Linked DNA regions of Salipiger sp. CCB-MM3. The protein of the gene in region 1 interacts with the protein of each later gene in a pairwise test. Links are inferred from orthologs where the notes say so. Each region holds a gene or a part of one and is shown on either strand. Other genes may lie near its edges. The genes, in order: AYJ57_RS09540 and trkA.

Evidence for each region.
Region 2: the proteins of AYJ57_RS09540 (region 1) and trkA interact in binary tests that used the Escherichia coli proteins (3 or more experiments, as listed by UniProt). The link is inferred for Salipiger sp. CCB-MM3 from one-to-one orthologs.

What each region holds. Positions count from the first base shown.
Region 1 is NZ_CP014595.1:1,957,422-1,960,486, reverse strand. What follows is about bases 116-2,864. They hold AYJ57_RS09540 (PTS sugar transporter subunit IIA), read right to left. Parts: upstream 1,848-2,864; coding sequence 1,383-1,847; downstream 116-1,382. Other genes in these bases: lptB (LPS export ABC transporter ATP-binding protein), read right to left, coding at 2,721-2,864; hpf (ribosome hibernation-promoting factor, HPF/YfiA family), read right to left, coding at 1,903-2,469; AYJ57_RS09545 (sulfotransferase family 2 domain-containing protein), read left to right, coding at 116-1,303. Also shown: more of AYJ57_RS09545, read left to right, coding at 1-115; more of lptB, read right to left, coding at 2,865-3,065. UniProt on the Escherichia coli protein: Seems to have a role in regulating nitrogen assimilation.
Region 2 is NZ_CP014595.1:375,242-378,374, reverse strand. What follows is about bases 277-3,093. They hold trkA (Trk system potassium transporter TrkA), read left to right. Parts: upstream 277-905; coding sequence 906-2,282; downstream 2,283-3,093. Other genes in these bases: AYJ57_RS01825 (TrkH family potassium uptake protein), read left to right, coding at 2,286-3,093; ntrX (nitrogen assimilation response regulator NtrX), read left to right, coding at 277-762. Also shown: more of ntrX, read left to right, coding at 1-276; more of AYJ57_RS01825, read left to right, coding at 3,094-3,133. UniProt on the Escherichia coli protein: Part of the constitutive potassium transport systems TrkG and TrkH. May regulate the transport activity of TrkG and TrkH systems. Binds to NAD(+) and NADH.

The DNA.
Region 1 (3,065 bases):
CCCCAATTCGAGCGAAATTCTGGGCGTCACTCAGGCAGAGCGCGACGCCGACCCGCAGCGACTTTTGCAGGTGATCCGGCAGCAGACGCCGGGCGGCATGGGCGGCTTTCGGTTTTTCCACGACCACGACCCGCGCGTGCTGCCGACGCTGCTCGAGGATGAGCGCGTGGCGAAGATCGTGCTGACCCGCAACCCGGTCGAAAGCTACGTCAGTTGGAAGATCGCGCAGGCCACCGGCCAATGGAAGCTGACCAACGTCAAAAAGCGCAAGGACGCGCAGGCAGAGTTCGACGGCCCCGAGTTCGAGGCGCATCTGGCGCGGCTGCAGGATTTTCAGGTGCATCTGATGACCGCGCTGCAGACCTCTGGGCAGACCGCCTTCTATGTGGCCTATGAGGATCTGCAGAACGTCGCGGTGATGAACGGTCTGGCGAAATGGCTGGGCGTCCCCGCTCGCCTTGAAGCGCTCGACGCCTCGCTCAAGCGCCAGAACCCGCAGCCAGTGGCCGAGAAGGTCGCCAACCCCGACGAGATGGAGCGCGCGCTGGCCCGCCTCGACCGGTTCAACCTTACCCGCACGCCGAGTTTCGAGCCGCGCCGCGGGCCGGTGGTGCCCTCTTACGTGGCAGGCGCGGAAACGCCGCTGATCTACATGCCGATCCACTCTGGCCCCACGGAAAGTGTGCGCCGATGGCTCTGCGCCCTCGACGGCGCGGACGAAGAGGCGCTGATCACCGGCTTCAGCCAGAAGACCCTGCGCCAGTGGAAACGCGCGCGGCCCGGGCATCGCGGCTTTACCGTGGTGCGCCACCCTCTGGCCCGCGCCTATGACGCCTTCTGCAGCAAGATCCTCGACACCGGCCCCGGCGGCTATGCGCGCATCCGCAAGACGCTGCGCCGCGCCCACGGGCTGCCGCTGCCCGAAGGTGCCCCCGGCCCCGACTACACCGCCGAGCAGCACCGCGCCGCCTTCGACGCCTTCCTGAATTTTGTGAAGGCCAATCTCGCCGGGCAGACCGCGCTGCGCATCGACGGGCATTGGGCCTCGCAGAGCCAGTGCCTGCAAGGCATGGCCGAGTTCACCCTGCCCGACATGATCGTGCGCGAAGACGAGATGGCAGTCTATTTGCCGGCCTTGGCCATGCAGGTGGGCCATCCCGCGCCGCCGGAACCCGAGGCCAAGGGCCGCTCCGCCGCCGCGCCCTATACGCTTGCCGATATCTATGACGCCGACCTCGAAGCGCTGGTGCGGGATGTCTATCAGCGCGACTACCTGATGTTCGGTTTCGGCGACTGGGCCTAGGGCCCGCCTTTCAGCAGCACGCAACGAAAAAGGAGCGGGCCGTTTGGCCCGCTCCTTCAGAACGTCATGTCGCGCGGGTTCAGGCCGCCTGCGACGAGCGGTCCTCGGTCAGCACCGCATAGAGCGTCGCCGGATCCGGGTTCGCCCGCAGCTTGGTGCAGAGCGCCGCATCGCGCAGCGAGCGCGAGACCAGCGCCAGCGCCTTGAGGTGCTCGACCCCGGCGTCTTCAGGCGCGAAGAGCGCAAAGACCACATCCACCGGCTGACGGTCGACCGCTTCGAATTCAACCGGCTTCTCCAGCAGGATGAACACGCCGTGCACCTGATCGATGCCCGGAATCCGCGCATGCGGCAGCGCGACGCCATGGCCCACGCCGGTGGGTCCAAGGCTTTCACGCTCCATCAGCGCCTCGACGGCCGAGGCCGCGTGGATGCCGTAGGCGGTTTCGGCCAGCTCGGCGATGTCATGCATCAGCCGCTTCTTGCTGCTTGCCGCCGCGACGACCTTCACGGCCTGCGGTTTCAGGAGTTCAAGAAAGGTCATTGACCGCCCTTTACTGTCTGCTCGAAGGCGCCGATCACCCGGCAGGTTGCGACCCTTACGGATCGATCCAGCCGATATTGCCGTCTTCACGCCGATACACGACGTTCACGCCATCCTTTTTTTCGTTGCGGAAGACCAGCACGGGAGCCCCGGCCAGTTCCATCTGCATCACGGCTTCGCCTACGGTCAGCGACGGGATCGAAGTCTCCATCTCTGCCACGATAATGGGCTGCAGCGTGTCGGGCTCGGCATCTTCATGCGAGTCCTCTTCGCGCGCGAGGATATACGAGGCAGCGTTCTGGAGTTCAACGGGCTCCGCGCGATCCTTGTGATGGTCTTTCAGGCGTCGCTTGTATCTACGCAGTTGCTTGTCGATCTTCTCGCAGCACCCGTCGAAGGCCGAGTAGATCTCGGTCGCCTTGTCCTTCGCCGAGGTGGTCAGCCCCGTCGACAGGTGGACAGTGACCTCGCAGACGTATTCATGCGCACTCTTGGAAAAGGTGATATTCGCATCGGTGGGACGGCCAGAGTACTTCCCAAATACTCCATCAAGCTCTTGTTTTGTATGAGTTTGAAGTGCGTCGCCGATGTCGATCTGCTTACCCGTGATCTGATAGCGCATCTTTGTTCCTTCTCTCTTTGGATCCGTATCGCATCCAGCCCGGAGGCTGCCTCAGATGTGGTGCGGATCAGGGGTGACGCAAGGCCGCTGCAGAATGGACCCGGCTTCCCCTCTCCTCTGGGGACGCAAATGCCGGAGCTGCAGAATAACGGTGCGTCATAACCTCATTTGAGGTCAGCACCCCCCATTTTGTCAATGATCTGTCGCAAACTCGCGAGGGAAGGATAGGCGAAATTCCTCAAGGAATCGCTTTAGCTGATGCGGAAGTTCTCGCCGAGGTAAACGCGGCGCACGTTTTCGTTCTGCACCACTTCCGCCGGTGTACCCGACATCAGCACCTGCCCATCGTGCAGGATATAGGCCCGGTCGACGATCTCGAGCGTCTCGCGAACGTTATGGTCGGTGATCAGAACGCCGATGCCGCGCTTCTTCAGATCGGCGACAAGATGTCGGATGTCGCCAACGCTGATCGGGTCGACGCCGGCAAAGGGCTCGTCGAGCAGCAGATACTTGGGGTTGGCCGCAAGGCAGCGGGCGATCTCGACCCGGCGCCGCTCACCGCCCGAGAGCGCCAGCGCAGGCGCGCGGCGCAGGTG
Region 2 (3,133 bases), 1.6 Mb from region 1 along the record:
ATCGAGGCCGGTCTTCTGGAGCAGGCGCACGGCGGGGTGATCTATTTTGACGAGGTCGCCGACATGCCGCTCGGCACGCAGTCGAAAATCCTGCGCGTGCTGGTCGACCAAAGCTTCACGCGGGTGGGCGGCACCGACAAGGTGCGCGTCGATCTGCGGGTGATCTCCTCGACCAACCGCGATCTCGACGCCGAGATCGCCGCGGGCACCTTCCGGCAGGAGCTGTACCACCGCCTCAACGTGGTGCCGATCGCCGTGCCCTCGCTCGAGGACCGGCGCGAGGACATCCCGATGCTGGCGCGGCATTTCATCGAAGGCTTCAACCGCGGGCAGGGCCTGCCGCTGCGCGAGCTTTCCGACGACGCGGTGGCGCTGCTGCAGACCATGGTCTGGCCGGGCAACGTGCGGCAGCTGAAGAACCTGATCGAGCGGGTGCTGATCCTCGGCGATGGCACCGGCCCGATCGAGGCGCGCGAACTGCCGCAGGACGGACCGGCGGGCGAGGCGGAAGAAGGGCGCGTGGTGCTGTCGGGCACGCTGGCGACTCTGCCGCTGCGCGAGGCGCGCGAGGCGTTCGAACGGGAATATCTGCTCACCCAGATCAACCGCTTTGGCGGCAATATCTCCCGCACCGCGGCCTTCGTCGGCATGGAGCGCTCGGCGCTGCACCGCAAGCTGAAGTCGCTGGGTGTGGTCACCGGGGCCAAATCCGGTGGCCGTATCGCTTATGTCGAAGACGAGCAGGTGTCGCAGGTTTCCTGAGCATCCCGCCTGCGGGCAAGACAGGATGGCAACGCGCGCCGGGTGTCCGGCGCGCGTAACCCCGCCTGCGGATTGACCGTTAGCGCCCGGCATGTCATGCCGGACGCAATCCCGGCCTCGGGCCAGCAGATTAGGCAGACGACATGAAGGTCATCATTTGCGGCGCCGGCCAGGTCGGCTGGCAAATCGCCCGCCACCTCTCGGGCGAGCGCAACGACGTAACCGTGGTGGACAACAACCCCGACCTCGTCCGCCGCGCGACGGATTCGCTCGACGTGCAGGGGATCGCGGGCTTCGCCTCCTATCCCGATGTGCTCGACAAGGCCGGTGCGCGCGACGCCGACATGATCATCGCGGCCACCTATTCGGATGAGGTCAATATGGTCACCTGTCAGGTGGCCCATTCGATCTTTGCCATTCCGCGCAAGATCGCCCGCCTGCGCTCGCAGAGCTATCTGACGGCGATCTACTCCGATCTCTATCGCCGCGATCACCTGCCCATCGACGTGGTGATCTCGCCCGAGAAAGAGGTGGCGGAGGCCGCGCTGCAGCGTCTTTCGGCCCCTGCGGCTTTTGACACCGAACGCTTTCTCGAGGGTGGGGCGCAACTCCTTGGTCTGACAATCGACGAGCATTGCCCGATCATCAATACGCCGCTGCGGCAGCTGTCGGACCTCTTTTCGACGCTGCGCTCGGTGGTGGTGGGCATCCGGCGCGAGGGCACTTTGTTCGCGCCCGAGCCGCGCGATCAGATTTTCGCGGGCGATGCCTGTTACGTGCTGGTCCATGCCGACGACATCCAGCGCACGCTGGAGATCTTCGGCAAGGCGCAGCGCAAGCAGGAGCGTATCGTGGTGCTTGGCGGTGGCAACGTCGGCCTTGCGGTGGCGCGGGCGCTGGAAAGCCGCCCCGACCGCATCCGCGCCAAGGTGATCGAGAAGGACCGCCGCTCGGCAGAGCGCGCGGCTGACGCGCTGGAGCGGACCATCGTGCTGCATGGCGACGCGCTCGACACGGCGCTGCTGCGCGAGGCGGGGATTGGCCGCGCCGACGCGGTGCTTTGCGTGACCGACGACGAAAAGACCAACATGCTGGCCGCCGTGCGCGCCAAGGCCGAGGGCTGCCCGATGGCCATCGCGCTGATCAACGATCCCACGCTGGTGCCGCTGATGGAGCCGATGGGCGTTGACGCGCACATCAACCCGCGCGCCACCACCGTGAGTTCGATCCTGCGCCACATTCGCCATGGCCGCGTGCGCTCGGTCTATTCCATCGGCGATGCCGAGGCCGAGGTGATCGAGGCCGAGGTGCTGTCGACCTCGTCGATCGCCGGCCGCGCGATCCGCGAGATCGACTTCCCCGAGGGCGTTCTGGTGGGCGCGGTGATGAAGGATGGCGAGGTGGTGAAGATCACCGGCAATCTGCGCGTGGAAGAGGGCGACCGCATCGTCATGTTCGCGCTGGCCAAGGACGTGCCGGAGGTCGAACGGCTTCTGCAGGTCTCGATCGATTTCTTCTGAGCCATGATCTCGCTCGCCCGCACGCCTCTTTTGCTGCTTCTGGCGGGGATCGCCAGCGCCTCGATGATCATTCCCGCGGCGGTGGCTCTGGCGGCAGAGGAATTCCACGACGCGCGCAGCTTCTTCTATGCCGGGATCGTCGGCATGGTGCTGACGACGCTGATCACCATCGCGCAGGCCACACGCACGCATTACCGCAGCGCCTCGCGGCAGCTTCTGGCGCTGCTGGGGGCCTTCCTGCTGCTGCCCGCGATGCTGGCGGTTCCGTTCCATGAGGCGGTGCGCACCACCACCTTTCTCAACGCCTATGTCGAGATGGTCTCGAGCTTCACCACCACCGGAGCCACGCTGTTTGCGCCCGAGCGGCTGTCGATCGCCGAGCATCTGTGGCGGGCGCAGGTGGGCTGGCTTGGCGGGCTGCTGATCTGGGTCAGCTCGGCGGCGCTGCTGGCCCCGCTGACGCTTGGGGGATTCGAGGTGACCGCCTCGGGCGAGCCGGGGCAGAGCGTCGATGCTGGGGCCGCGCGCCGCGATGCGTCGGATCCGGCGCTGCGGCTGGCGGCCTCGGCGCGGGTCTTGGTGCCGATCTATAGCGGGCTGACGCTGGCGCTGTGGATCATGCTGATGATGGCCGGGGACCAGCCGCTGGTGGCGCTGAGCCACGCCATGTCGACGCTGTCGACCTCCGGCATCTCGCCGGTGGGCGGGCCAGAGCAGGCGCGCAGTGGCATGGCGGGCGAGATGATCATCTTTTTGTTCCTCTTCTTCGCCCTGTCGCGGCTGACCTTCTCGGGCGACACAAAGGGGCTCGCGGGCTCGCGGCTGCAGAATGATCCCGAGTTCCGTCTTGG